DNA from 4 places in the Streptomyces sp. NPDC048612 genome. Region 2 is predicted to be linked to each of the others. Evidence: riboswitches for the same ligand, from Rfam matches in the RefSeq annotation. Region 2 holds a riboswitch; each other region holds the start of a gene.
The links. A riboswitch is a leader RNA that binds a small molecule or an ion and turns the genes downstream of it on or off. The one in region 2 is predicted to bind cyclic di-AMP.
Positions count from the first base shown of each region.

Region 1: linked by a shared signal. The riboswitch ahead of ACGFN2_RS09915 (NlpC/P60 family protein) and the one ahead of ACGFN2_RS19640 (M23 family metallopeptidase) in region 2 are both predicted to bind cyclic di-AMP.
Region 3: linked by a shared signal. The riboswitch ahead of ACGFN2_RS32355 (transglycosylase family protein) and the one ahead of ACGFN2_RS19640 (M23 family metallopeptidase) in region 2 are both predicted to bind cyclic di-AMP.
Region 4: linked by a shared signal. The riboswitch ahead of ACGFN2_RS03210 (C40 family peptidase) and the one ahead of ACGFN2_RS19640 (M23 family metallopeptidase) in region 2 are both predicted to bind cyclic di-AMP.

Region 1 is NZ_JBICVV010000004.1:274,304-281,506, reverse strand. Features, by position in the region: partial or broken gene ACGFN2_RS09935 (hypothetical protein) at 44-88, opposite strand; gene ACGFN2_RS09930 (hypothetical protein) at 161-346, opposite strand; gene ACGFN2_RS09925 (NlpC/P60 family protein) at 443-1,597, opposite strand; gene ACGFN2_RS09920 (hypothetical protein) at 1,934-2,287, shown strand; gene ACGFN2_RS09915 (NlpC/P60 family protein) at 2,406-3,545, opposite strand; cyclic di-AMP (ydaO/yuaA leader) riboswitch at 3,553-3,737, opposite strand; gene pcrA (DNA helicase PcrA) at 4,026-6,512, shown strand; gene ACGFN2_RS09905 (peptidoglycan DD-metalloendopeptidase family protein) at 6,573-7,203, opposite strand, start outside.
Region 2 is NZ_JBICVV010000012.1:19,925-27,127, forward strand. Features, by position in the region: gene ACGFN2_RS19615 (PrsW family intramembrane metalloprotease) at 1-211, shown strand, start outside; gene ACGFN2_RS19620 (hypothetical protein) at 243-470, opposite strand; gene ACGFN2_RS19625 (helix-turn-helix domain-containing protein) at 731-1,198, opposite strand; gene ACGFN2_RS19630 (hypothetical protein) at 1,431-1,733, shown strand; gene ACGFN2_RS19635 (aldo/keto reductase) at 1,839-2,780, opposite strand; gene ACGFN2_RS19640 (M23 family metallopeptidase) at 2,857-3,981, opposite strand; cyclic di-AMP (ydaO/yuaA leader) riboswitch at 3,993-4,148, opposite strand; gene ACGFN2_RS19645 (DUF2332 domain-containing protein) at 4,434-5,579, shown strand; gene ACGFN2_RS19650 (PP2C family protein-serine/threonine phosphatase) at 5,628-6,782, opposite strand; tRNA gene ACGFN2_RS19655 (tRNA-Lys) at 7,159-7,203, opposite strand, start outside.
Region 3 is NZ_JBICVV010000031.1:2,453-9,655, reverse strand. Features, by position in the region: gene ACGFN2_RS32375 (exopolyphosphatase) at 1-359, opposite strand, end outside; gene ACGFN2_RS32370 (DUF501 domain-containing protein) at 356-916, opposite strand; gene ACGFN2_RS32365 (septum formation initiator family protein) at 1,037-1,489, opposite strand; gene eno (phosphopyruvate hydratase) at 1,647-2,969, opposite strand; gene ACGFN2_RS32355 (transglycosylase family protein) at 3,268-3,921, opposite strand; cyclic di-AMP (ydaO/yuaA leader) riboswitch at 3,929-4,099, opposite strand; gene ACGFN2_RS32350 (transglycosylase family protein) at 4,351-5,388, opposite strand; gene ACGFN2_RS32345 (cytochrome P450) at 5,711-7,018, opposite strand; gene ACGFN2_RS32340 (LysR family transcriptional regulator) at 7,078-7,203, opposite strand, start outside.
Region 4 is NZ_JBICVV010000001.1:753,413-760,615, forward strand. Features, by position in the region: gene bioB (biotin synthase BioB) at 1-991, opposite strand, end outside; gene ACGFN2_RS03190 (8-amino-7-oxononanoate synthase) at 1,148-2,374, shown strand; gene ACGFN2_RS03195 (ATP-binding protein) at 2,680-3,108, shown strand; gene ACGFN2_RS03200 (LysR family transcriptional regulator) at 3,157-4,074, opposite strand; gene ACGFN2_RS03205 (LysE family translocator) at 4,146-4,805, shown strand; gene ACGFN2_RS03210 (C40 family peptidase) at 5,250-5,723, opposite strand; cyclic di-AMP (ydaO/yuaA leader) riboswitch at 5,728-5,924, opposite strand; gene ACGFN2_RS03215 (hypothetical protein) at 6,202-6,510, opposite strand; gene ACGFN2_RS03220 (ATP-dependent Clp protease proteolytic subunit) at 6,517-7,152, opposite strand.

The DNA.
Region 1 (7,203 bases), on a different contig from region 2:
CTTCGTAGAGCGCCCGTCCCTCCGGACTGGCCACCAGCACCCCCTGTCGCGCGCCCCGTTCCACCGCCCGGCGGGCCAGCGCGTCCATGACCGCCCGCCCCAGCCCGCGCCGCCGGTGCGCGGGCTCGGTGCCGATCATGTCGAAGACGACGGAGGGCGCTTAGGACGCCGGGTCGGCCCCCGGGAGGACATGGCGCGCGAGGTGTCCGGGCCGCCGTACCCCGATCCGGAACCCGCCGGGCACGGCTTGCGGCGCGTCCGTACCGCGAGCACGGGTCCAGCCGTCGGCCCAGGCGTGGACGGCAGACAGGAGCGCGGTGTCCGGGACCGCGGCGCTGTGCGTCATCCGGCCGAGCGTACGCGGGGCCCTCGCCGCCCCAAGTGACTCTCCAGTGGCGGCAGTTCAGTCGGGCTCACCCCTGCCACGCCCCCGCCGGCCCCCCTACGCGGGACGGGTCGCCGCTGCGAACGGCATCTGGTCGATCGGGGCGAGCCGTACCGGCGCCCCCGGATGCGGTGCGTGGATCATCTGGCCGTTCCCGACGTAGAGCCCCACATGGCTGATGCCCGAGTAGAAGAACACCAGGTCACCGGGGGCGAGTTGGGACCGGCTGATCCGCGGGCCGGAGCTGATCTGGGTGTAGGTCGTGCGGGGCAGGGCGACCCCGCCGGCCTTCCAGGCGGCCTGCGTCAGGCCTGAGCAGTCGTACCCGGAGGGGCCCGTCGCGCCCCAGACGTACGGCTTGCCGAGGGCGCCGTAGGCGAAGGAGACGGCACGGGCGGCACGGGGGCTGGGCGCCTGCGCGGCGGCCGCGGCGGCCTGCGCGCCGCCGGGAACGCCGGACGGGCCGTCCCCGCGGTCCGTCCCGCGGTCCGTCCCGCGGTCCGTGCGGCTCCGGTCCGGCCCGCTCCGGTCCGGCCCGTTCCGCGCACCGCCCCGGGACGCCATCCGCTGGCGCTGCTCCGCGGTCAGCCGGCTCAGCAACTGCTCGGCGGCGTCCAGCTTGTGCACGATGGTGACCCGGTGCTTCTTCAGCCGGGCCTCGGTGTCCGCCAGCCGCTCCACGGTGTCCTCGGCCCGCTGCCGGATCTGCCGGACGCTGCCGAGCCGGCGGGCGTACCCGGCCACGGCGGTCGCCTGGTGGCTGCCCGTACGCTCCAGCACCGCGGCGCCGTCCAGATAGCGCTGCGGGTCGGCGGACAGCAACAGCCGTACCGTCGGGTCGATGCCGCCGGAGCGGTACTGGCTCGTGGCCAGGGTGCCCAGTTCGGCGCGGGCGGCGTTCAGCCGGCGGGTCCTGCGGGCCGCCTCGTCCTGGAGCCGGCTCAGCTCCTCCCGTGCGGTGTCGGCGGATTCCTTCGCGCCGTTGTAGTGCTGCGTGGCCACCTCTGCCTCCTGGTACAGCGCGTCGACCCGGTCCTTGACCTGGGCGGGGGTGGGCCGGGGGGCGGCCTGGGCGGTGCCGTCGAGGCCGGTGGCGGTGGCGGCACCGGCCAGGGCCAGGGTGGCGGCCGTGCGGGCGGTGCGCGCACGGCGCGATCCGCCGCCGGTGAGCGAGGCGAGCGGATGCTGCCGGGGCTTGCGGTGCGAGGCCACGGTGGCCGTTCCTTTCCGTCCTTCGAGCCGGGGGCCCGGCGGCCGGTCCGCCACGGGGGCGACGGACCGGCCGCCGTACCTCTCGGCGGGACGGCCGACGGAACGCCGGTGGGAGACCGGCGAGGCGGGGAGTCGGCCGCCTGGAGGAGGACGCTAAGCCGGGGTGTCGGGCAATGAGCCCCCTTGCCCGGAATTGTTCGCTTTCGACCGCGATGAGTGCGCGCGCGACCGCGGCGCCATGGCCGTACGGCCGGGACCGGTCTGGCCTGACCGAACTGTCGATAGCGGGCGCCCTGCCCGAAGGGCCGTGCTATACGGCGGCTACGATCACGCACTATGGACGTAGTAACCAATATCTTCGTCGGCCTGCACATCATCGGCATCGCCTCCCTGCTGGGCGGCTTCCTGACCCAGATGAAGGCGATGAGCGCGGGCACCGCCCGCTTCGTGCCGGCCATGCTGCACGGCGCGCTGACGATGCTGGTCACCGGCATCGTGCTGGTCGGCCTCAACCAGGCCCAGGACCACCCCCTCAACAACATCAAGCTCGGCATCAAGATGGCCCTGCTGGTGGTGATCCTGGCGCTGGTCTACGTCAAGCGGGACGACGAGACGGTCGAGAAGCCGCTCTTCGCCGCGGTCGGCGGGCTCACCGTGGCCAACATCTTCATCGCGGTGCTCTGGACCTGACGAGCGCCCCGCCAACAGCACACCGCGCGGTCCCCGCACTCCGTAGATCGGAGGCGAGGGCCGCGCGGTGGCGTGTGGGGGGTGACCGTGGGGGGTGGTCTGTGGGGGAGCGGGGGCCTCAGCCCGGGCGGACGCTCCCGTAGATCGGCATGTAGTAGATCGACTCCTCCCGGACGTTGGCGCCCGGCTTCGGAGCGTGGACCATCTTGCCGTTGCCTAGGTACATGCCGACGTGGCTGATGTCGTCATAGAAGAACACCAGGTCGCCGGGCTTCAGGTCCTTGGTGGCCACCCGCTCGCCGACCTTGACCTGGTCCCAGGTCGTCCGGGGCAGATCGACGCCCGCCGCCTTCCAGGCGGCCTGGGTCAGCCCCGAGCAGTCGTAGGAGGTGGGTCCGGTCGCGCCCCACACATACGGCTTGCCGATCTGGGAGCGGGCGAAGGCGAGCGCCTTCTCGCCCTTGGCGGTGGAGGTCGAGTCGCCCGTGGAACCGCCGGCCGAACCGCCGCCCGTGGAGCCGTCGCCGTCGTGCTGCCGCTGGCGCTCCCGCTCCTGCTGCTTGCGCGCCTCCTCCGCGGCCCGGCGCTTGGCCGCCTCCTCCTTCTGGCGCTCCAGCTCCGCCAGCCGCGCCTTCTCCTGCGCGGTCAGCCGGGACAGCAGCTGCCGGGCCTCGGACAGCTTGTCCTGGACGGAGCGCTTGGACTCCTTGAGAGAGGCCTGCGACTTCTGCAGCCGCTCCAGGCTGTCGGTCGCCTCGGCACGCTGCCGGGCGGCCGCCGACTGCTGCTCCTGGTAGTCGCTGACGGCCTGCTTCTGCCGCCCGGTCAGCCGCTCCATGAGGTGGTTGCGGTCGACGAACTGCTGCGGGTCCTTGGCGAACATCAGCTGCGCCGTCGGGTTCATCCCGCCGGTGCGGTACTGCGCGGAGGCGAAGGTGCCCAGCTTGCGCCGGGACTCGTTCATCTTCTCGGCGCGCTCGGCCGAGGCGTCGAGCAGGTCGTCCACCTTGTCGCGCTGTGCGTCGGCGCGCTCCTTGGCGGCGTTGTACTTCTGGGTGGCCACCTCGGCCTGGTGGTAGAGGTCGTCGACCTTCTTCTGGACCTCTTCGACGGCGGGCTTGGGTGCCCTGGGCGCCGCGTTGGCCGACTGCGAGAGCAGGGTGACCGAGGCGAGGGCGGCGGTGGTGAGACCGGCCGCTGTACGACGGCCTGCGGGTGAGGCGAGAACGCTGGTGCGCGGCTTGCGATGCGACGCCAAGACCGGCAACTCCTTCCGTGGACCGCCTACCGGGTTAGCTGTCGGGTTCGGGCGGTGTCGCTGACGGAAGGCTTGCCCTACGGTCCGGACGTCCACTGGCGACGGCCGTACGGATCGATTCACCCCGGTGGTGCTGGTGGGTCCCCGGCTCCGGGTGCCTGGGGGCAGGGCCGGACTCGGCGTCGGCGGCCCGTGCGAACCTGTCGTCCGCGGGGAGGCGGGCTGCCTGAGCGAGGACGTTAGCCAACTCGTGTGGCTTCTGTGAAGGCTGATGTTCGATATGCCCGAAACCTTTTCGTGACCTGAACGCGATGCGCGGCCTGTTGTGCCAGATGTCGGATTCGGGTAGACGAGGCGCCGCCGGTCGGCGGCGGTGCCGGGCGCCCGGAGCGCCGCTGCGCCGGTGCCGGCTTCACAGGCGGCCCGCATTCCGCCACTCCGCCGCGGAGTGTCAGTGCGGCCGCCTAGACTCGGTGGGCGATGAGCAGCCTCTTTGACGACAGCTTCCTGGCGGACCTCAGCCACAAGGGTGAGGAGCAGCATCCTCCGCCCCCCGAGGACGAGCACGGCCCGGCCCCGGAGGAGATCCCCGCCGACCTCTTCGGCGGGCGGTTCGACGCGCCCGTCCCCAGGGAGGCCTACTACCGCGACGGCGCCGCCCGCCCGGCCGTCGACGCCGCGGCGCTGCTGGAGGGGCTCAACGACGAGCAGAAGGCCGCCGTGGTGCACTCCGGCGGCCCGCTGCTGATCGTGGCCGGTGCCGGTTCCGGCAAGACCCGGGTGCTGACCCACCGCATCGCGCACCTGCTCGCCGAGCGTCATGTCCACCCCGGCCAGATCCTCGCGATCACGTTCACCAACAAGGCCGCCGGTGAGATGAAGGAGCGCGTCGAGGAGCTGGTCGGCCCGCGCGCCCACGCCATGTGGGTCTCCACCTTCCACAGCGCCTGCGTCCGCATCCTGCGCCGCGAGTCCAAGAAGCTGGGCTTCACGTCCTCCTTCTCGATCTACGACGCCGCCGACTCCAAGCGCCTGATGGCCCTGGTCTGCCGCGATCTCGATCTGGACCCCAAGCGCTTCCCGCCCAAGTCCTTCAGCGCGAAGATCTCCAACCTCAAGAACGAGCTCATCGACGAGGAGACCTTCGCCGGGACCGCTGCGGACGGTTTCGAGAAGAGCCTGGCCGAGGCGTACGCGATGTACCAGGCGCGGCTGCGCGAGGCCAACGCCCTGGACTTCGACGACATCATCATGACGACGGTCAATCTGCTCCAGGCCTTCCCGGACGTCGCCGAGCACTACCGCCGCCGCTTCCGTCATGTCCTCGTCGACGAGTACCAGGACACCAACCACGCCCAGTACACCCTGGTCCGCGAGCTGGTCGGCCCCGGCACCGCCGAGGTGCCCGCCGCCGAGCTGTGCGTGGTCGGTGACGCCGACCAGTCGATCTACGCCTTCCGCGGCGCCACGATCCGCAACATCCTCCAGTTCGAGGAGGACTACCCGGACGCGACCACGATCCTGCTGGAGCAGAACTACCGCTCGTCGCAGACGATCCTGTCCGCAGCCAACGCCGTCATCGAGCGCAACGAGAACCGCCGCCCCAAGAACCTCTGGACGGACGCCGGCGCCGGCCCCGGGATCACCGGCTATGTCGCCGACACCGAGCACGACGAGGCGCAGTTCGTCGCCGACGAGATCGACCGGCTGACGGACGCCGGCGACGCCAAGGCCGGCGAGGTCGCCGTCTTCTACCGCACCAACGCCCAGTCCCGTGTCTTCGAAGAGATCTTCATCCGGGTCGGGCTGCCCTACAAGGTCGTCGGCGGGGTGCGCTTCTACGAGCGCAAGGAGGTCCGCGACGTCCTCGCCTACCTGCGGGTGCTCGCCAACCCCGAGGACACCGTCCCGCTCCGCCGCATCCTGAACGTCCCCAAGCGCGGCATCGGCGACCGCGCCGAGGCGATGATCGACGCCCTGTCGTCGCGCGAGAAGATCACCTTCCCGCAGGCGCTGCGCCGGGTCGACGAGGCCTACGGCATGGCGGCCCGCTCCGCCAACGCCGTCAAGCGCTTCAACGTCCTCATGGAGGAGCTGCGGACCATCGTCGAGTCCGGCGCCGGCCCCGCCACCATCCTGGAAGCCGTCCTGGAGCGCACGGGCTACCTCGCCGAACTCCAGGCCTCCACCGACCCCCAGGACGAGACCCGGATCGAGAACCTCCAGGAACTCGCCGCCGTGGCCCTGGAGTTCGAGCAGGACCGCGGGGAGGCTGCGGCAGAGGGGGCTGCCGCCCCGGGGCCGGGCACCCTGTCCGAGTTCCTGGAGCAGGTCGCGCTGGTCGCCGACTCCGACCAGATCCCGGACGAGGAAGAGGAGGGCAGCGGCGTGATCACCCTCATGACGCTGCACACCGCCAAGGGCCTGGAGTTCCCGACCGTCTTCCTGACCGGCATGGAGGACGGCGTCTTCCCGCACATGCGCGCGCTGGGCCAGACCAAGGAGCTGGAGGAGGAGCGCCGGCTCGCCTACGTCGGCATCACCCGCGCCCGCGAGCGGCTCTACGTCACCCGCTCGACGATGCGCAGCGCCTGGGGCCAGCCCTCGTACAACCCGCCCTCCCGGTTCCTGGAGGAGATCCCGGCCGACCACCTGGAGTGGAAGCGCACGGGCCCGGCGACGCCGTCCGCGTCCATGGGCGGCCTGTCGGGCGGCGGAGGCGGCTTCGGCTCGGCGCTGTCGTCGTCGCGGGCCAAGGGCGCCGGCGGCTTCGCGACCCGTCGCGGCCAGGGCAGCCGCCAGGTGGTCCCGCTGTCCATCGGCGACCGCGTCACCCACGACAGCTTCGGCCTCGGCACGGTCGTCGGCGTCAAGGGCAGCGGTGACAACGCCGAGGCGACGATCGACTTCGGCGGCGAGAAGCCCAAGCGGCTGCTGCTCCGGTACGCGCCGGTGGAGAAGCTGTAGCGGGAGAGGCCGGCCCCCGGGGACACCTCCTGGGGGCTGCCACCGGGCGGGCGGCGGCGGTCAGTTCGGGTCGAGGCCGTGGTCGCGCAGCCAGGGCAGCGGGTCGACCGCCGCGCCGCCGCCGGGACGCACCTCGAAGTGCAGATGCGGTCCGGTGGAATTGCCGGAGTTGCCCGAATAGGCGATCTGGTCACCGGCCTTGACCGAACCGGAACGGATCTTGGTGCTGCTGAGGTGGCAGTACCACGTCTCCGTGCCGTCGGGCGCCGTCACGATCGCCATGTTGCCGTAGGCGGAGTTCCACTGGGTGCGGATGGTGCCGTCGGTGGCGGACATGACCGGGGTGCCGTAGCTGACCGGGAAGTCGATGCCGGTGTGCAGCGACATCCAGTTGACCCCGGCCTGGCCGAACTGCGCGCTCAGCCCGTGCTGCTTGACCGGCAGCAGGAACTTGGGCCGCATGGCCTCCTTGCGGGCCGCCTCCTTCGCCTTGCGCTGGCGCTCGAGCTCCTGGCGTTCCTTGAGGTCGATCCGCTCCTGGGTGCGGCTGGCGCGGTCACGGAAGTCATCGGCGCTGGCGCTGAGTCCGGCGAGCTGGGTGTCCAGCTTGTTGTTGGCGGCGGACGGCTTGACGGCACCGGCGTCGGGCGCGGCCTGGGTGGTCGCCTCGTCCTTGTCCTCCCCGCCGGCC
Region 2 (7,203 bases):
CCGCACCCAGGGCCCCGCCGCCGCCCGCGCCGTCACCGAATACACCACCATCGCCACCACCCTCTCCTTCCACCGCCGCCGCGCCCACCTCATGGGCCCCACCCCCGACTTCACCCTCCGGGAACGGCACCTGCTGGAGCATTTGCGGGAGTATCAGGCGTGGGGGCGGGCGGCGCTGGAGGACGCGTGGCGGGCGCGGGAGGGGTGGTAGGGGTTGCCCCGAGCCGGGAGGCGCCGAGGCCTCAGTGCGCCGGCTCGTGTGCGTCGGCCATCCCCCATTTGACCGCTGAGGCGGAACCCGCCCAGCCGTCGGACGTGCGCCAGATGGACCCGATGCCATGCGCCTCTAGGTAGTCGGCGTAGGCGCCGATGCTCTCCGAGAACAGCCCCAGGAGATGCGGCTCGGGCCGGCCCTTTTGCAGGTAGTAGAAGTGGCGGTACTCCAGCAGTTGTCCCACTGCCTCACGCACAGCCTGTGTGGCATTGCCCTTCTTCACTGCCTTGGCCTCGACCAACCACTCGTCATCACCTGCCCGAAGCACCAGATCCCGCGGATACACCTGCTCGGTGATCGGCGTGAAGCCCCGTTCCCAGATGTACGGCCCAAAGCGCCGGAGCAGCCCCTCATTTCAGCAAGGCGCGAAAAGTGCCCCGTCCCGTCGGTGGACAGGTAGCAGGGCCGGCCTGCTGGGCTCAGCCAAGGCAGCAGTCGCAACGACTGCGTGGCCCTCTAGACCTCAGACAGCACGGACTGTGCGGCCCTTCTCTCCGTTCCCGACTCCGCTTGAGCCAAGGATGCTTGAGCGTCACGAAGGAGGTGCGGGAGAAGTTCCCCGAGAACGTCGCGGTGATGCGGGGCGGAGTGTCGCGCCTGCCACGCATGGGCGATCCGGTGCTTCAGATGGGTGGCGGGCGGCGCCTGGCGCACGGTCGTCAGCGGGTAGGTGTTGAGGGCGTCCCGTACCTGCGGGAGTCGAGCATGGCCAGGACCGGCGAAGAGCGAGATCGACGTCGCTCGGCTGCCCACAAGATCAGCGAGGCTCGGCACGCGGGGGGCCTCGGCGATCCGCAGGACCATGGGGAGTTTGGGCATCTGGAGCCGTCCCCCCTCCACCTGCTTTACCCAGCTCGGCGACTTCCCCAGCAGACCAGCGAGAACGGTCCGGCTCATACCGCGGCGCACGCGGAGAACCTGCATTCGCTGGCCAAACGCGATCGGCTCGTAAGGCAGTTCCGGAGTTGCATCAGATGACACGTTCGGCCCCTCTCTGCACACTCAACGTCACCGCCAGCGTACGGGTTCGGAAGCGGCTCATTGCAGTGCTTGGCACGCTCAACAGCGTTGCGGCACACCCACCATGGCGCCGGCTAGTGCGACGTAGAGTCAGGAAAAGAGCAGGCTTCGTTTTTCTTCGCAGAAGGGACGCGTAATGGCTGGGATTTCCCCCGCAGCAGTAGCCGCCACCGGTCTCCTGGGCGGCTACGCCGTTGCCCGCTGGAGCAAGAAGCGCCCCCTCGGCGGGGTTGCGCTGGTGGCTGCCGGGGCCGTGGCGGCGCGGGAGTGGCGGGAGAGGGCAGGGAATGTGACGGCGGCGGCCTTGGGTGGGGCGTATGTCGCCGCGTTCGCCGGGTCGCATCCGTTGGCGAAGAAGATCGGGGCGTGGCCTTCGGTGTTCGCGGTGGCGGGTGGGATGGCCGTGGTGTCGTGGGCCGTGGTGGATCGCCGGGGGTAGAGAGGTAGCGGAGGAGGGGAGGAGCGGGGCAGGTGACGCTGCCTCGCTCCTCTCCGTAGGGGCGTGGCCGGGTCGGTCAGGTCCGTAGGGGCGTGCCCGGGTCTGTCAGGCCGATGCCTCGTCCAGGAGGTCGAGTTCGGGCTTCGTCAGGGTTACCTCGCTCACCGCCAGCAGTGCCGGGAGCTGGGCCGGAGTGCGGGCGCTGGCGATGGGGGCCACGACGGTGGGCTGGGCGGCGAGCCAGGCGAGGGCGATGGTGGCCGGTTCTGCGCGGTGGGCGGCGGCGACGGTGTCGAGGGCCTGGAGGACGCGGCGGCCGCGGTCGGTGTCCTGGTACGGGGCAGCGCTCCCGGAGCGGTCGCTGTCGACCTGGGTGCCCGGGCGGTACTTGCCGGTCAGGAAGCCGGCGGCGAGCGCGAAGTACGGCACCGCGCCCAGGCCGTGGCGGGCGGCGACCTCGGCGAGTTCGCCCTCGTAGGTGCCGCGGGAGACCAGGTTGTAGTGGGGCTGGAGGGCGACGTAGCGGGCCAGGCCCTCGCGGGCGGAGCAGGCCAGGGACTCCTCCAGGCGCTGCGCCGAGATGTTGGAGGCGGCGATCTCGCGGACCTTGCCGGCCCGGACGAGGTCGTCGAGGGCCGAGAGGAACTCCGCGACCTCGACCGACTCGTCGTCGTAGTGGGTGTAGTAGAGGTCGATGTAGTCGGTGCGCAGACGGGCGAGGGAGTTGTCGACCGCGGACTTGATCGTGGCGGGGGACAGACCCTTGTAGCCGGGGAGGGCGCCGACCTTGGTGGCGATGACGACCTCGGAGCGGTTGCCGCGGGAGGCCAGCCAGTTGCCGATGACGGTCTCGGATTCGCCGCCCTCGTTGCCGGGGACCCAGGCCGAATAGGCGTCGGCGGTGTCGATGAAGTTGCCACCGCCCGCCACGTACGCGTCGAGCACGGCGAAGGAGGCGGCCTCGTCAGCCGTCCAGCCGAAGACATTGCCCCCGAGGGAGAGCGGGGAGACGGAGAGGGAGCCGAGGGGCTTGTGTGTCGCGGTCATGCGTAGACGCAGCGCCGGTGGGAGCGGAGTTATTCCTTCCGTTTCCCCCGGCGCTGCCCCGCCCCTGCCCCGCCCCTCAGACGTTGATCCCGTGGTCCCGCAGCCAGGGCATCGGGTCGATCGGGTCGCCGGCGTCGGGGCGTACCTCTAGGTGGAGGTGGGGGCCGGTGACGTTGCCGGTGGCGCCGACGCGGCCGATGACGTCGCCGGTGTTGACCTTGCCGGAGGTCTTCACCATCGAGGAGAGGTGGCAGAACCAGAGTTCGGTGCCGTCGTCGAGGGTCAGGACGATGCGGTAGCCGTACGAGCCGGCCCAGCCGGCCTGCGTGATGGTGCCGGAGTGCACCGCCTTGACGGGGGTGCCGGTCGGCGCGGCGAAGTCCTGGCCGGTGTGGTCGGCGGCCCAGCGGTCGCCTGCCTGGCCGAAGCCGGCGGTGAGCGTGTAGGAGGACACCGGGGCGATGAAGCTCTTGGCCAGTTTGGCGAGGCGTTCGGCCTCCGCCTTCTGCCGGGCCGCTTCCTCCGCCTTGCGCTGGGCCTCCATCTCGGCCGCCTTCTTGGCTGCTGCGGCCTTTTCGGCCGACTCCTGTCGGTCAGCGGCTTCCGTCGCGGCCTGCTGGACCGCGGCCTTCTCGGCGGCGTCACGGGCCTCCTGCTCGGCGGCGTCCTGCTGCGCGTCGGCCTGCTGGAGGATGCGGCTGCGCAGCGCCTCGCCGGCGCCCGTGTCACCGCCGGTGTCCGCGCTCGCGTGCATGGTCCGGGTGAGCGGCCCGGCGGGCGCCACGCCGTCGACGGGAGCCGAGGCGGCCTCGGCGGACGCGGTGGCGGAGTCGTCGTCGGATATCAGCTCGCCGATACCGGGCAGCGACTTCGCGTCCGGCAGCTTCTCGGAGAGGTCGTCGGCCATGCCGCCGACATCGGGCATCGAGATCGGCACCGGCGGACGGTCCTCGGCCGAGGCCATTCCGCTCGCACCGACCGCGGCGATGACGCCGACACCGAGGACGGTGCCGCTCCGGGAAAGTCCGCCGCGCTGCTTGGCCACCCGGTGTTTGCCGCGGACGGAACGGGTGGATTCCTCGGTGGGATTCCACTCCTCCCACGGTCCGCCGTCATCACTGGTGCCGGGGCCCGGGAAAGCACCTCGGTCGTCGAGCTCGTAGCCGGACGGGGACTCGGGGGCAGGCCTGTTGGACGCCACGGGGGCGCACTCCTTTCCTTCCTTCTCGCCTACCGGGTTAGCTGACGGGTTCGGAGCAGGAAGGTCTCCTACGGACGCCCGCTGGCGGAGGGCGTCCGATTCACCCCAAGGAAGTTGGTTCCCCGGTTCCCTTGGTGCAGTTCGAAGTGCTTGGGGGTGCGTGAAAAGCGCGTGCGGGATTCGGCGTCGGCGCGCGGTGCCGCCTCTTGCGGCGGCTGGGACGACCGCGCTGCGTTATCGGACAGTAATAGAGATGGCGACCGAATTCCAAGCGTTCCCACGAATCCTTGTCGGTGCGGTACGCCCTGGTCGCAGGGACTTTTTCGGCCACCCCGGCCGTAAACCGGGCGAGTTGGCCGTGCGCCGCTAAACGATCTCCGGCGGATTGTGCACCAGTCGTTATGCGGAGGGGCGCCCCTCGGTCACGGAGGGTGAGAGCGTAACGTCGGATCATGGTCGTCGACGTCGGGAACACCGGGCACGCCGGGCGTGCTGCCGGTAATGCGTGGGGAGTGGCGGAGCGGTACCGGGAGTTCTCCTGGTGGGAGGCCCGGGGCCGGTCGGAGGCGCACGAGGAGCTGAGCGCGCGGATCAGCCAGGACGCGGAGCTCTGCGACCTGCTGTCCGGATCGCTGCCGGCCGGCGACAAGCAGCAGCCGGACCTCCTGCTCGCCGCCGTCCGCCATCTCGACGGCCCGCACGCCGAGTCGGGCCCGCGCGGCGAGTCGGCGTACGGACGCTGGCGCGAGTGGACGATCCGGCACTGGGACGAGGTGCGCGCGGTGATCATGCAGCGCACCGCCCGGAACGACGAACCGGCCCGCTGCGCCACCCTGCTGCCGCTGCTCGCCCGTCTGCCGCAGCCGCTGGCGCTCCTGGAGGTGGGCGCGTCCGCCGGGCTGTGTCTGCACCCCGACCGCTATCGCTACCGGTACGAGGACGCGCACGGGGACGAGGACGCGTACGGGGAGGGCCACCGCGCGGGCGCCCTCCGGGCCGAGCTGGGCGCGCCGGAGAGCCCGCTGGTGCTCACCTGCCGTACGGGCGGGGCGGCCGGCGAACTGCCCGAGCGGCTGCCGCAGATCGTCTGGCGGGCCGGCATCGGCCTCGACCCGCTCGACCCGGTGGCCGAACCGGACGATCTGCGCTGGCTGCGGGCGCTCGTCCGGCCGGGCGACGAGGAGCGGGCGGCCCGGCTGTCGGCGGCCGTCGAAGCGGTACGGGCGGCGCCGCGGCCGCGGATGGTGCGCGGCGACCTGATCGACGAGCTGCCCGCGCTCGCCGCCGAGGCACCGCCCGAGGCGACGCTGGTCATCTTCCACAGCGCGGCGCTGGCGTACCTCCCGCCGGCCCGCCGCGAGGAGTTCGCGCGCCTCGTACGGTCGCTGCTCGACGCGCGGCCCGGCGGCGGCCACTGGGTCTCCAACGAGCACCACTCCGTGCTGCCGTGGCTCACCGAAACCGCACCCCCGTCGCCCCGCCCGGACGGCGCGCGGCTGCTGACCCTCGCGCTCGACGGCCACCCGGTCGCACGCACCGGCCCGCACGGCCAGAGCCTGCACCACCTCCCCGGGGCGGCGGACCTCCCGGGCCGCTGAGCGCGTGGGGCGGCGAGCCCTGCGCACGCCGCATCCGGTACGGGCCTCCTACTCCCCCATAGGCCGCTGCACCGCCAGCAGCGCCATGTCGTCGGCCGGTGCGCCGCCCGTTCTGCCGGTATGCCGGGCGACCTCCTCGACGAGGGTGTCCAGGAGGGCGTCGGGGCCGGGGAAACGGCGGCCGCGCAGTCTGCTCGGCGGGTGGTAGCTGCGGCCGAGCAGGTCCCGGGCCGCGGTCACCCCGTCGGTGAAGAACAGCAGCAGGGCCCCGGCCGGGAAGAACGTCTCGTCCGCGTGGTCCGGGCGGTTGGTCAGCTCGCCCAGCCCGAGGGGCGGCGCCGGCGCCTCGGGAGCCAGCTCGCGCAGACCGCCGTCCGGGGTGAGCAGCAGTGGGGGCGGGTGGCCCCGGTTGAGCACCCGCAGGGCGGACTGCCCATGGGCGGGGATCTCGGCCAGTACGGCAGTGGTGAACGCCTCGGTCCACTCCGCCCCTTCGCGCCGCCCGCCGTCCCGCCGCACCGCCCGCTCCAGCCGGCCCGCCACCGCCCCCAGGGTGCACTCCTGCTCCGCCGCCTCCCGGAAGGCACCGAGGACACTCACCGCGGTCTCCACCGCCGCCGGCCCCTTGCCCCGTACGTCGCCGATGATCATCCGCACCCCGTGCGGGGTGTCCTGCACGGCATAGAGGTCGCCGCCGGTCAGGGCCTCCGCCCGCGCGCCCACGTAGCGGGCGGCGAGGGCGAGCCCGGCGAGCCGTCCGGGCGGCGTGGGCAGGACGGCGCGCCGGACCGCCTCCGCGACGTCCCGTACGGAGGCCGGGCGGGCGTCGGCCCTTCGGGTGGCCCGGTGGAGGGCGACCGCCAGCAGGGCGACGACCAGGACCACGGCGCTCTCCGCCACCGCCGCGCCCTGGCCAGGCCCGGCACCGCGGTAGCTCACGCCCCAGACCTCGCCGAGCACAGCGGCCAGCGCCGTGAGAACGGTGCCGCGCAGGGAGAAGAGCGCCGCCGCGGCCGGCGGAGCGGCCGAGAAGAAGGGGGCGGCGGTGTAGCCGGGCGGCGTCGCCACGCTGAAGACGACCCCGCCGACGATCAGGAGGACGGGAAGCCGGCGCACCAGCGGAAGCCCGGACGCGGCCCGCCACGAGCGGCGCTGCCCGTTCCCCTCCCCGTCGCCCCCGGAAGGCGCCTCACCTCGGAGCATCCGCACCGGCCTCTTCCCACTCCGCCCGTCCGTACGGGCTCCGCCGTGCCGGTAGCCGCGACGTCCCCAGGCTTGCCCCTGGGCGGCGGGACGGCGACTCGTCGGGGGCCGGACGAGTCACGGAACGGGGCGCGCCGCGTCACGTCGCGAGAAGCGGCGAGGCGATGAACGGCCGAAAAGACGTCGGCAAAGAAGAGATGCCGGGAAAAGGGGCAGCCCACTCCCCCCACCGCCCCGGTTCACGCCACCAAGCCCCTCTCCCCCGAGGGAACTTGGCCCAGGCGCCGCACCCCGGACACGCCCGAGGGCCCGGACCGTGTTCGGTCCGGGCCCTCGGGGTGCGGTAATACGGCCGGACGGTCGTCCCGTCCGTGTCTGGTGGGCCATCAGGGGCTCGAACCCTGAACCAATGGATTAAAAG
Region 3 (7,203 bases), on a different contig from region 2:
TTGAAGGAGAACTCGGCCTCCTGGTCACCGGTGATCACCTCGGGCTCCACGCCCAGGATGTCGACCACGCCGCGGACGAAGTCGTCGCGGTTCTCCGCGTCGCGGGAGGCGGAGGTCGCCACGAAGCGGACGGCCTCGGCGCCGAGGCCCTTGATCACCGCGGCGTACTCCCGGCAGGCCGCGAAGGTGCGCTCCAGCGCCTCGGGTGCCAGCCGCCCGGTGCGGTCCACGCCCTGGCCCAGCCGGACGATCTGCATCCGGCGGTCGAGGTCCTTCAGCTCGCCGGTCGCCGGGTCGGCGTCCGCGACCAGCAGCCGGATGGAGTTCGTACCGCAGTCGATGGCGGCGACCCGCTTCACGTGGCGTCTCCTTCGGGGGCGTCCTGGGCTGGGGTGGTGTCCTGGCACGAGGTCACGCACGGGCCCTTCTTCCACCACTCCGGCAGCATCGCGAGGGCCTCGTCACCGAGCGGGTTGACGCCCGGCCCGGCCGCCAGCGAATGGCCGACGAGGACGTGCAGGCACTTGACCCGGTCGGGCATGCCGCCCGCGCTCGGGAAGCCCTGCAGCACCTCGATGGCGTCCCGCCGCCGGATGTAGTCCTCGTGGGCCGCGCGGTAGGCGGCAGCCAGCTCGGGGTCGGCCGCGAGCCGTTCGGTCATCTCCTTCATCACGCCGTTGGCCTCCAGCGTGCCGATCGCGGAGGCCGCGCGCGGGCAGGTGAGGTAGTAGAGCGTGGGGAAGGGCGTGCCGTCCTCCAGGCGCGGCGCCGTCTCGACGACGTCCGGCTGGCCGCAGGGGCAGCGGTGCGCGATGGCGCGCAGCCCGCGGGGCGGGCGGCCGAGCTGCTCCTTGAAGGCCGCGATGTCCGCGGCGGTGGGCTCGGTGGGCTCGGTCTGGGGCGGGGGCGTGTCCATGTGCGCTTTCGGTGAGGTGAGTGGTGTGGAGGGGGCGGTGCGGGCCGTCCGCTGTCGACAGTACGGGCTGCCGGCGGCCGGCGGTACGGGCGCCGGCCGGTCCGGCGGACGCGGCTCGTCCTAGCGCTTGTCGGCCGTGTCGACGGCGTCCCACAGATTCTCGTACCAGGGGCGCTGCGCCGCCCGCGCCCCCTTCGGTGCGGAGCCGGTGCCGGAGCCGTCCGGGACGATGTAGCCGGACTCGCCCGGTTTGACGTAGTGGAGGTGCCGGCGGGCCTGCTGGCGTACGTACTCCGGGTCCTGCCAGCGGGCCTTCTGCTCGCGCAGCCGCTCCAGGGCAGTCCCGGCGTCCTGCGCCTTGCGGCGCTGCTCGGCGATGTCCGACCGCTGGGAGACGTACTGCCTCATGGGGTACGCGAGGGCGACGACCAGGGAACACATCACCAGGGCCAGCAGGGCGGCACGGCCGGTGAGGCGGTTGCGGCGGGGCGGGCGGGCGCGGTAGACGCGGGCGGCGGCCTGCTCGCCGAGCGCCTTGAGTCGGGTCGCGGTCGAGAACCGGTCCGCGGGCACGTCGCCTCCCCTTCACTGACGGACGCCTGACTGCTTCAAGCAGGTACGTCCCCGGCAACGGTACGGGACCGTCGCCGGGGACGTACGGGGCGCGGGGCGAGTGCCTCGCCCGTTCGGCCCCTGCTGCCCTGTCCGGCCTGGCAGCGGGCCGCCTTCGTCAGCTGCCGTGGCGGAAGCGGGGGAAGGCGGAGCGGCCGGCGTAGACCGCGGCGTCGTCGAGGATCTCCTCGATGCGCAGCAGCTGGTTGTACTTGGCGACGCGCTCGGAGCGGGCCGGGGCGCCGGTCTTGATCTGGCCGCAGTTGGTGGCGACGGCGAGGTCGGCGATGGTGACGTCCTCGGTCTCACCGGAGCGGTGCGACATCATGCACTTGAAGCCGTTGCGCTGGGCGAGCTCGACGGCGTCCAGGGTCTCGGTCAGCGAGCCGATCTGGTTGACCTTGACCAGGAGGGCGTTGGCGGAGCCCTCCTCGATGCCGCGGGCCAGGCGCTCGGGGTTGGTGACGAACAGGTCGTCGCCGACCAGCTGGACCTTGGCGCCGAGCTTGTCGGTGATGACCTTCCAGCCGGCCCAGTCGTCCTCGAACAGCGGGTCCTCGATGGAGACCAGCGGGTAGGCCGCGACCAGCTCCTCGTAGTACTCGGTCATCTCGGCGGCCGAGCGGGTCTTGCCCTCGAACTCGTACGAGCCGTCCTTGTAGAACTCGGAGGCGGCGACGTCCAGGGCGAGCGCGATGTCCTGGCCGGGGGCGTAACCGGCCTGCTTGACGGCCTCCAGGATGAGGTCGAGGGCCTCGCGGTTGGAGCCCAGGTTCGGGGCGAAGCCGCCCTCGTCGCCGAGGCCGGTGGACAGCCCGCGCTCCTTCAGGACCTTCTTGAGGGTGTGGTAGACCTCGGCGCCCCAGCGCAGCGCCTCGGAGAAGGACTCCGCGCCGATCGGGGCGATCATGAACTCCTGGATGTCCACGTTGGAGTCGGCGTGCGACCCACCGTTGAGGATGTTCATCATCGGGACGGGCAGGACGTGCGCGTTCGGGCCGCCGAGGTAGCGGAACAGCGGGAGGTCGCTGGCCTCGGAGGCGGCGTGCGCGACGGCGAGGGAGACGCCGAGGATGGCGTTGGCGCCGAGCGAGCCCTTGTTGTCGGTGGCGTCCAGGTCGAACATGGCCTGGTCGATCAGCCGCTGCTCGGTCGCGTCGTAGCCGACGAGCTCCGGGCCGATCTGCTCGATGACGGCCAGGACGGCCTTCTCCACGCCCTTGCCCAGGTAGCGGTTCGGGTCGCCGTCGCGGAGCTCGATGGCCTCGAAGGCGCCGGTGGAGGCGCCGGACGGCACGGCGGCACGGCCGGTGCTGCCGTCGTCGAGGCCGACCTCGACCTCGACCGTGGGATTACCTCGCGAGTCGAGAATTTCGCGGGCTACGACGACGTCGATCGACGGCACGTTGTCTCCTTCGTGGGTGTCTGGCGTTCTGCGCATGAGCCTAACGGCCCCGGAGGTGTCCGTCGGTGCTTGGCCCGCTCCGTGGGACGGAAGACCCCGGAATGCTTACCGAAGTCCCAGTTCACGGGACCTTTCGGCACATTGTTCGCGGAACGGGGAATGCCGTGGGACGGCGCCGGTCGGCGGGGTGCCGCGGCGGGCACTCCGGGCGCGGGGCCGGGACACGAGAAGCCCCGCCACGGCGCGTCGGGGGGAAGTGCGCGCCGTGGCGGGGCTGGTCTCACGGAGGAAGGGGGCCCGCCGCTCGAACCCCGGAGTCCGCTGGGCGGGTGGCTCAGACGGTGAGCTGCTGGCCGGGGATGATCAGGTTCGGGTTGCCGCCGATGACCGACTTGTTCGCCTTGTAGACGGACTTCCAGTCGGCGCCGTGGGCCTTGGCGATCTTGGCGAGGGTGTCGCCCGCCTTGACGGTGTAGTTGCCCTGGCCGGTGGACTTGCGCTCGGCGGACCGCGAGGCACGGTCCTCGGACGGGGCCTTCTTGGGCTCGGGCTTGGCCGACTCCTGCTTCGGCGCGGACTCGGTCTGCGCGGAGGTGTCGACGTCGGCGGCGGGGCCACCGGCGGTCAGGTTGCCCGCACCGGCGCAGGACCAGGCACCCGGACCCTGGATGGCGAGGAGCTTCTCGGCGGCGGCTATCTGCTGGGACTTGCTGGCGAGGTCGGCGCGCGGCGCGAATTTGGTGCCACCGGCGGCGGCCCAGCTGGAGTTGGAGAACTGCAGGCCACCGTAGTAGCCGTTACCGGTGTTGATCGACCAGTTGCCGCCGGACTCGCACTGGGCGACCTTGTCCCAGGTGGCGACGGAGGCGGCGGAGGCGGAGGTGGCGCCCATCATCGGGACGGCCACGGCGGCACCGGCGACACCGGCGAGGGTGGCGACGCGGACGGCCTTGGAGGGACGACGGTGCTTGCCCTTGAAGATCAGCATGGTTCGTTCGTTTCCTCACCGACGCCTACGAGGTGAGCTGTCGGGTTCGGACTGATGAGTCGCCCGGCCGGGTGCGCGGAACGCACCTGGCTTCACCCCAAGCCGGTTGACCCGTTTTCACGGGCGGGGCCGGCACAAATCCTGGGTCCCCCGCTCCTGCCTTCGGCGCTTGCGCGTCAAGTGCCTTCGACCACCGGCAGGACTCGGCGTGTGATCGAAGGGCCCGCTTTGGCGAGCGGTCCTGACGTTAAGCAGTAATCCCCTTGGGGTTCAAACCCCACCATCTGGACCAAGTTGACCGTTTTTGATCGGGGCTTGGATGCATTTTCGCAGGTGGGGCCCGGTATGCCGGGGTTGGGCACACCGGACCCCTCCGGAGTCAACGAGACCCTTGTCTCACTTTCCCAAAAGAGGGCGAAGGGAGGCGAACTACCCTGCGTTCCGCCCGAGATCGAGCCGCTGGCCGGGCTGGATCAGGTCCGCGTCGGAGCCGATGACGCCCTCGTTGCGGTCGTAGAGCGCGGACCAGCCGCCGGACAGCCGGTGGGCCGCGGCGATGGCTGACAGGCTGTCACCCGGGCGCACCGTGTAGTCCCCGTCGGCCGCCGGGCCCGTACGGTGCGCGTCGCCGCCGCGTGAGGCGTGCCGGCCGGCGGACCGCCCGGCGTCGCCGTCCCCGGCGTCCTCGCCGTCCGCCCCACCGCGGTGCTTGCCCTTGCCGGGCACCTCACGCGGGGTGCCGGTGCCGTCCGTACGGCTGCCGCCCCCGGAGTGGTCGGCGTCCTCGGACGGGTCCGCCGCGGGGCCGTCGGACGGGTCGGCGGACTGCGACGGGTCGTCGTCACCTTGGCCGCTGTCCTGGTCACTGCCCTGGTCGCCGTCCCGGTCGCCGGACGGTTCCGGGCTCGTGGACGCGTCGCCGGGCTCGCCGGAGTCCGAGGCATCGGGCGAGGGCGTGGCGTCGGACGGCCGGCCGCCCGGCTCGTCGCCGGCCTTGTCGCCCGGTGCGTCGCCCGGCTCGTCGTGCCGTCCGGACGTGTCCGTGCCGTCGTGGTCGTGGGACGAACCGGTGTCCCAGGGGTCGAGGGAGCCCGCGGAGTCCGACGGGTCGGGCTCCGGGGTGCTGGTGCTGCCGGGGTCGACCTCCGGCGCGCGGCCGTCATCGGTCAGCCCGGCGTTCACCGCACAGCTCGGCCAGGCGTCCGGCCCCTTGTGGTCGAGGATCGACTCGGCGACCGCGATCTGCTGGGAGCGGCTGGCAAGGTCGGGGCGCGAGGCGTAGGCCGTGCCGCCGTAGTTGTCCCACATCTCCTGGGTGAGCTGCAGGCCGCCGTAGTAGCCGTTGCCCGACGCCGCGCTCCACACTCCGCCGCTCTCGCACTGGGCGACCTTGTCCCAGGTCGCGGTGTCGGCGGCCTGTGCGCCGCTCGCGGCGAACAGTGGCAGGGCGAGGCCCGCGCCGGTCACTCCCGCCGTGACAAAGATGGCCGGTGCCTGGCGGGGTCGACGGTGTCGGCCGTTCCCGGAACGCATGCGGATGCCTTTCGCGCGGCGGTTGAGTTGTCTCGACGAGCTCTTCGAGCTGCTCGACGGGGTCTCCGGCCGGCCGACGCACGCGAGCGGCACCGTTACACCGGTCCCCCACCTCACCGCTTCGACCGATCGAGTGAAACCTGTCGATCGTCGGGTCGAAAGGTAGCCGGGGTCCTGGGGAGTCACAAGTCGGTGTAGCACGGATCACGTAATGGTCACGCAGTTGACTCTGCGTCACATCCGACTTCGCCGCTGGTCAGGGCCGCTCCGGGGAGAACTCCACCGGAAGTGAACGGAGTCCGCGCATGATGAGCCCGCCCCGCCAGCGCACATCATCAGGTTCCACCGCAAGCCGGATGTCCGGGAGCCGGGTCAGCAGGGTCGCCAGCGCGCTCTGTCCTTCGAGCCGGGCCAGCGGCGCCCCCAGGCAGTAGTGGATGCCGTGCCCGTAGCCCAGGTGCTGGTTGTCACGCCGGGTCAGATCGAGCACGTCCGGCTCGTCGAAGCGGGCCGGGTCACGGTCGGCGGCGGCCAGCACCACCAGGACCGGGTCCCCCTTGGCGATCCGCTGTCCGGCGAGCGTCAGCTCCTCGGTCGCGAACCGCCAGGTCGCCAGCTCCACGGGGCCGTCGTAGCGGAGCAGTTCCTCGATGCCGGTGGTGAGCAGGTCGGTGTCGCCCGCCGCGATCGACTTCTGGAGCAGTTCCCGCTGGGCGGGGTGGCGCAGCAGGGCGTAGAGGCCGTTACCGATCAAGTTCACGGTCGTCTCAAAACCGGCGAACAACAAGATAAAGGCCATCGCGGCGACCTCGTTCTCGGTCAGGTGCTCCCCGTGGTCGGAGGCCCTGATCAGGGCGGAGATCAGATCCTCGTCCGGCTCGGCGGTCTCGCTCAGAGTCGCGCGCTTGCGGTGGATCAGCTCGGCGAGATAGCCGCGCATCTTCTTCACGGAGCGGGCGACGCCGCCGCGCGGGCCGCCGCCGTGCCGGATCATCATGCCCGCCCAGTCACGGAAGTCGTCCTGGTCCTCGCGCGGCACCCCCAGCAGGTCGCAGATCGCGTAGATCGGCAGCGGGAACGCGAACTCGTGGATCAGATCGGCCTCCCCGCGCTCGGCGAAGCCGTCGATCAGCCGGTCGGTCAGCTCCTGGACCCGCGGGGCGAAGGCGGCGACCCGGCGCGGGGTGAACGCCTTCGAGACCAGCCGGCGCAGCCGGGTGTGGTCCGGCGGGTCGATGTTGAGGAGGTGCGTCATCAGGTTGGCGCTGCGCTCCCCCGGGATGCCGACCTTGCCCTTGCCGTGCGCGGCCTCGCTGTGATGGGCCGGGTTCTTGGACAGCCGGGCGTCGGCCAGCGCCTGCCGCGCCTCCGTGTAGCGCGTCACCAGCCAGGCCTCGACGCCGCTGGGCAGCTCGGTCCGGTGCACCGGCGCATGCTCGCGCAGCCAGGCGTACGCGGGGTACGGGTCGGAGGCGAACTCCCAGGTGAACAGGGCGGGGGCGGGCCCGGCGGCGGGGCAGCCCGCGGGGGCTTCGGGGGCGGTGGTGTGGGGCTCGGCGTGCACCTTCCGACCGTAACCGCTGGGCGCACAACGGCGCGCCCGCGTACCGGCCGGGCCCTCCGCTACGCCGTGTCCACGCCCAGACCGGCCAGGAACGCCGCCGCCGCGGGCGAGGGGCCGAGGCCGCTCCACACCACCCGCTCGGTCCTCGCCGGCGCCGGCCGCACCCGCACGATGTGCAGCCCGGC
Region 4 (7,203 bases), on a different contig from region 2:
GCAGGGTCGTGGTGTCCGTGCCCTCGACCTCGAAGCCGGCATCCGTGATCATCGCGAGGTCGTCCTTGCCGGCCTGGCCCTCACTGGTCAGGTAGTCGCCGAGGAAGATGGAGTTGACCAGATGCAGGGCGAGCGGCTGCAGGCTGCGCAGATGGACCTCGCGGCCGCCGGCCAGCCGTACCTCGATGTCCGGGCAGACGAACCGCACCATCGCCAGGATGCGCAGCGCGCGCTGCGGGGTGAGGTTCCACTCCTTGGCGAGCGGGGTGCCCTCGAACGGGATCAGGAAGTTGACCGGCACGGAGTCCGGGTCCAGCTCACGCAGTGCGAAGACCACGTCGACGAGGTCGCCGTCGCTCTCGCCCATCCCGGCGATCAGCCCGGAACAGGCGGACATCCCGGCCGCCTGGGCCTGCTGGACGGTGGACACCCGGTCCGAGAAGTCGTGCGTGGTGCAGATGTCGCCGTAAGTGGCTTCCGAGGTGTTGAGGTTGTGGTTGTACGCATCGGCGCCCGCCTCGCGCAGCCGCCCGGCCTGGCCGTCGGAGAGCAGACCGAGGCAGGCGCAGACCTCCACGCCCTCGTTCTGCTCCTTGATGGCGGCGATGGTCTCCGAGACGCGGTCCACGTCCTTGTCCGTGGGGCCCCGGCCACTGGCCACCAGGCAGACCCGCTTGGCGCCGCCGGCCACCCCGGCGGCCGCCGCCTTGGAGGCGTCGTCCGGCTTGAGCCAGGTGTACTTGAGGATCTCGGCCTTCGACCCCAGCCGCTGGGAGCAGTACGAGCAGTCCTCGGGGCACAGGCCCGACTTGAGGTTGACGAGATAGTTGAGTTTGACCCGCCGCCCGAACCACTGGCGGCGTACCTTCCCGGCCGCGGCCACGACATCGAGCAGTTCGTCATCGGAGGTCGCCAGCACGGCCAGCGCCTCTTCGCGGGTCGGCAACTGGCGCCGCAGTCCCTTGTCCACCAGTGTGTTCAGCAGGTCCATGGCGTTGATCCTGGCGTACGCCACCGCCCCCGGCCAAGGAGGATTCCCACAATGCCGCTGGATCGAGGTGTGTGTATCACCACACTGTGGCCGTGCGGAACGACCGCTAACGTCTATCGACAGCCCACAATCGAGGCCGAAGGACGAAGGACGCCGATGCCGCAGGACTCCGCCCCGTCGCTGCTCCACGACACCCCGCCGGCGCCCCCCGCCGAGACCGCCGCAACGGCCTCCCGGCCGGCGTCCGGCGCGGCCTTCGACTGGATCGACACCGCCCGCGCCGCACGCCATCGTGCCGGTCTCGCCCGCACCCTGCGCCCCCGCCCCGCCGACTCCCCGCTGCTCGATCTGGCCAGCAACGACTATCTCGGACTCGCCCGGCACCCCGAGGTCACCCGTGGCGCGGCCGCCGCCGCGCACCGCTGGGGCGCCGGCGCGACCGGCTCCCGCCTGGTCACCGGCAGCACCGAGCTGCACGCCCGGCTGGAGGAGGAACTCGCCGCGTTCTGCGGCTTCGAGGCCGCCCTGGTGCTCTCGTCCGGCTACGCCGCGAACCTCGCCGCCGTCACCGCGCTCACCGCCCCCGGCGCCCTGATCGTCTCCGACGCGGGCAACCACGCCTCCCTGATCGACGGCTGCCGGCTCTCCCGGGCCCGTACCGAAGTGGCCCGGCACGCCGACCCCGAGGCCGTACGCGCCGCGCTGACCGGCCACGACGGCCGGGCGCTCGCCGTCACCGACTCGGTGTTCTCGGTCGACGGCGACGCCGCGCCGCTGCCCGCCCTCGCCGCGGCCTGCCGGGCGGCGGGCGCCGGGCTGCTGGTCGATGACGCGCACGGCCTGGGTGTCCTCGGCGACGGGGGTCGCGGTGCGCTGTGGGCCGCCGGCCTCGCCGGTGACGGCGATGTGGTGACCACGGTGACGCTCTCCAAGTCGCTCGGTTCCCAGGGCGGTGCGGTGCTCGGCCCGGCCCGGGTCATCGAGCATCTGGTCAACACCGCCCGGTCGTTCATCTTCGACACCGGCCTCGCCCCGGCGGCGGTGGGCGGTGCCCTGACCGCGCTGCGGCTGCTGCGCCGCGAACCGCAGCGTGCCGCCCGGGCCGGACAGGTCGCCCGGGAGCTGCACGACCGGCTCACCGCGGCCGGCCTCGCCGCGGTCCGGCCGGACGCCGCGGTGGTCTCGGTCCGCGCCCCCTCACCGGAGTCGGCGGTCCGCTGGGCCGCCGACTGCCGCGCTGCCGGACTCGCGGTCGGCTGCTTCCGGCCGCCGTCCGTGCCCGACGGGATCTCCCGGCTGCGGCTGACCGCCCGCGCGGACCTGACGGACGCCCAGCTCGACACGGCGGTCGGCACGATCGTGGCCACGGCACCGGCGACCTGACGCATCCGGCGCTCCGGCCGACGCGTACGACGCTCCCGCCGGGCCGACGGCCGCCCTCGCGGCGGTACCCGCGGGCGGCGGAATCCGGCGCGACGGGCCGCCCAAACGGGCTCGCGCGCCGCAGAGTTCACCGCAACGAGCGATAGAACTCCGTATATGTGGGTGGATCGGCTATCCCCTCCGCGGCAGGGGTGGCAGTCTGGCGCCCAGCAGATGGCCGAGGCCGCACCGGTGTCCGGAGCGGCGTCCCGGCTGCCCGGTCAACGGACCGGAGCCGGGCCTCGGAGGAAAAGGACGGCGCCTCGATGGCAGACCACCATGAATCCTCACTGACTCTGCCGAGCGCCCCCGCCTCGGTCCGCACCGCCCGCAGCCACGCCCTCGCCGTACTCACCGAGTGGGGCCTGCCCGCCGAGTCAGGCCTCGCCGACTCCGTCCGTCTGATCATCTCCGAACTCGCGACCAACGCCATCGTGCACACCTCAGGACGGTCGCCCGACTTCACCGTCGAACTGCGGCTGGAGCGCGACGAGCAGCTGCGGGTCGGCATCACCGACAGCCATCCCCGCCGTCCGCGCCGGCTGCCCGCCGCCGTCCAGCAGGACAACGGCCGGGGCCTGGTCATCATCCGCTCGCTCGCCGCGGAAGCCGGCGGCCGCTTCTCCGTCGTACCCACCGCGTCCGGCGGAAAGACAGTCTGGATCACCCTGCCGTGGCAGGCCGCGGTCCGCTGAGGCCGCCGTCCGCCGAGGGCGACTGCCGCGCCGGCGTCCCGCCGTCGGCTACGGCGCGGGGGAGTGGCGGGCGAAGGCTCCGCGCAGCAGCGCCCGCAGGGTGTCCGCGGCCGGGGTGCCGCCACCGGGGCGGTAGGCCACCGAGATCCGGCGGCGCAGCTCCGGCGGGTCCAGTCCCCGGACACCCAGCGGGGACACCGAGCCCTCCGCCACCATCTCCGGCACCACCGCCACCCCGAGGCCCGCGCTCACCAGCGCACACACCACCGCGTAGCTCGGCGACTCACAGCGCACCGCCACACTCGCCCCGGCGGCCGCCAGCGCCGCCTCCACCGCACGCCGGTTGGGGTTGGCCGGTGCCATGCTGACCACCGGCTGACCGGCCAGCTCGGCGAGCGGCAGGCGTCCGGCGCCCGCCGACAGGGCATGGCCCGGCGCGGTGACCAGCACCAGTTCCTCGGTCAGCAGCGGTTCGAGACGCACGCCCTCCGGCGTGGGCATCGCCTCGCCCGGCACATACTCGTGCGTCAGCGCCAGATCGACCTCGCCCAGCGCCACCGCCGCGCTGGCCTGCGGAGGGACGTACTCCGTGACACTCAGCTCCACGTCGGGGTGCGCCCGCCGGAACGCGCCGAGCGCGGGCGGCAGCAGATGTGTCCCGGCGGTCATGAACGTGCCCACCCGCAGCCGGCCGCCGGACAGTCCCGTGAGCCGGGACAGCTCGTGCCGCGCCTGGTCCAGCTCGTCGAGCACCCGCCGGGCCCGGACGAGGAGCAGCTCACCGGCCGCCGTCAGCCGTGCCCCGCGGTGGTGGCGCACCAGCAGTGCGGTCCCGGCCTCCCGCTCCAGTTTGGCGAGCTGCTGGGAGAGCGCGGGAGCGGTGTAGCCCAGCCGGCCGGCGGCCCGGGAGATCGAACCGGCCTCGGCCACCGCCACCAGGGCGGCCAGCCGCGTGGGGTCGTACATAAGAACCTCTTTAGGCGGCCGAAGAAGATTGCCACTCCCCATTAAAGGCCCTGACCAGCGAAGCTGCTCTCATGGACGGACAACTGATCGCCTTCACCGGAGTCGCCGCCGGCATGGTCGCCATGCCGGGAGCGGACTTCGCCGTCGTGGTGCGCAATGCGCTGGACTCGCGCCGGGCGGGGGTGGCGACCGCCGTCGGAGTCGCGGGCGGGCTGCTGGTGCACACCGCACTGGCGGTGGGCGGGCTCGCGGCGGTGCTGGTCGCCGTGCCCGCGCTCTTCGGGGCGGTCCAACTCCTGGGCGGGCTCTATCTGTTGTACCTCGGCGTCGGCGCGCTGATCGCGGTCGTCCGGAGCGGGCGGGCGCCCGGGGACGCCGCGACCGGCCCGGCCGCCCCGCCGGCCGACGAGCCGCCCGCTGTCCTGGGCACCGCGCGGAGCCTGCGCCAGGGCTTCCTGACCAACGCCCTCAACCCCAAGGCGCCGGTCCTCTTCCTCAGCCTGCTCCCGCAGTTCGTCCCGGCCGGTGAGCCCGCGCTGCCCCGGACGCTGCTGCTCGCGACGATGGTCGTCGTCATGGCGCTGGTGTGGTTCCCCGCCGTCGCGCTGCTGGTCGACCGGCTGGGGAGCTGGCTGCGCCGCCCCCGGGTCACCCGGGCGCTGGAGGCCGTCACCGGAGCGCTGCTCACGGGGCTGGGCGGCATCCTGCTCGTCGAGCTCGTCCTGGCCTGACCGACGGGCACCGGTCCGCGCGGCCACGGGTCAATCGCGGCTGCCGTACGGGACCATCAGCGTCGGCGGTGGTCCATGCCCGTACGCCGTCGCGGTGCCGCAGTGCCCTGGTGATCCGCGGGTGGCCGCGGTCCACCCTCTCCACCAGCTGCAACGGCGCAGGACCGGGGAGGGGTTCGGCGACGGTCAGCATGTCGAGGGCGCCGGGGGCCGCCCGGTCCCGCACCCACGCGGGCGCCACGTCCGCGAACACCACGGCATGGCAGGTGAAGGACACTACTCCGGCGTCCCGCGGTGACGGCGGGGGCAGCACCGTCACCGATCCGTCCGCGGGCGGGAAGCGTCCACGCGCCGCGGCCGTCAGAAGTGTGCTCAGTGGCGACGTCACCCCGCCAAGTCAGCCGAGCCCACTGTCAATTGATCACATGTAAGACGGCCTGCGGATCAGCCCACGCGCCCGTACGAGACCGTGCGGCTCCAGATCCGCTCCAGCCGCACCACGCTCCCGGCCTTGGGCGCGTGCCACATCCGGCCCCGGCCCGCGTAGATGCCGACGTGGTAAATGCCGCCCGCGGAACGGAAGAAGACCAGGTCGCCGCGGCGGCGCAGGGAGGCCGGGATGTGCAGGGTGCGGCCGTACTGGGCGGCGGCGGTGCGGGGCAGGGCCCGGCCGGCCCGCCGGAACGAGTACAGCGTCAGCCCCGAACAGTCGAAGGCGTGCGGCCCTTGGGCGCCGTACCGGTAGGGAGCCCCGCTCTTGGAGGCCGCGACCCGCAGCGCGTGGGCGGACACGGACGTGGCTTCGGCGTTCCCGGCCGCTCCTGGGGCGAGGGTTGTCCCGCCCAGGGTGGCCAGCGTCAGAGCGGTGACGGTGCCGGCACGTGCCAGCAGATTCGGCGTCTGCATGCGCACAGTCATGCGCAAACCCTTCGTCAGCCGCCTGCGAAGGAAGACCTGTCGGGTTCGGGCAGGCGAAGATGCCCGGCCATGCGTACGGCTTCACCCCAAGGAGCCCGGCCGTAAGGCCCGGACCCCGTCGTGCTCGGGTCCTCCGCTCCCGCCGGTCCACCACGTCGACCTGACATCCGGGACGGCGGCGGGATTAGGCGCCCGTCCGGACCGCCCCGTCGCTGTGGCGGGGTCTTGCCGTCGAAGGGATCGTCACGCACCCGGCACCCGAATTCCGAGCTGAAAATGCCGTATGTGAGATGGGTCACATTTCGCCTGAATGGTTAGATTTGTTCCCTCAAGTGCCGTGGCGCGGGGTGTCGCACTCCCTGGACCAGCGGCGAAACATCAAAGGTCCCAGGAATTGTGTTCGCCCCGCGCAATTCGTCGCCTCCTCACATCGGGCCCGGACGCTACGCCGTATGCGCAGCCCGGTACGCGTGTCGGGTCAGTGGTCGGCGGGTGGCGGCACCGTCACCAGTCCGGCCCGGCGTTCGCCGTCCAGTACGCGCAGCGCGCGGGCCAAGGTCTCGCCGTGCAGCTCCTTTTCACCCCGCTGGTGCATCAGCGTCAACGCGTCGCGCAGGCCGGCGGCCTTGGTGACCAGCGCCTGGGCGGCCCGAAGTCCGGTGTACGTGCCGCCGCCGCGGGCCGGGTTGATCCTGCCCAGCAGGTCGAGCACCTCCAGATAGTGGTCGATCAGTTCACCCTCGGCGCGCGTCAGGGCAGGCAGCGGTGGCAGTTCCGGCGGCAGCATCCGGGCTCACCGTGCCCCGAGTTGGGGAACGGACTGCTTGCGCCCCTGGGTGAGCCCGTCGATCAGCCCGTACTCCTGGGCGGCCCGGGCGTCGAAGATCTTGTCGCGCTCGATGTCGGCGGCGATCCGTTCCCGGGGCTGCCCGGTGTGCTCCGCCAGCATGCGCTCCAGCATGTCGCGGGTGCGCAGCAGCTCCTCCGCCTCGATCTGCAGATCGGTGGCCTGTCCCTGGACGGGCTCACTGAGCGACGGCTGGTGGATCAGGATGCGGGCGCCGGGCAGGGCCAGCCGTTTGCCGGGGGTGCCGGCGGCCAGCAGCACCGCGGCGGCGGAGGCGGCCTGCCCCAGGCAGATGGTCTGCACGTCGCACGACACGAAGCGCATCGTGTCGTAGATGGCGGTCATCGCCGTGAACGAGCCGCCGGGGGAGTTGATGTAGAGCGAGATGTCCTGCTCGGGTGCGGTGTGTTCGAGGTGGATGAACTGCGCCATCACATCGTTGGCCGACGCGTCGTCGACCGGGGTGCCCAGGAAGATGATGCGCTCGCTGAGCAGCTTGGAATAGGGGTCCATGGTGCGCGTCCCCTGGGACGTGCGCTCGGTGAACTCCGGAAGGACATGGCGGGCCGTCGGTCGCAGCATGCGTGCTCCTCTCTCTGTAGAAAATGTACAGGATGTACATCCAGTTAGAAT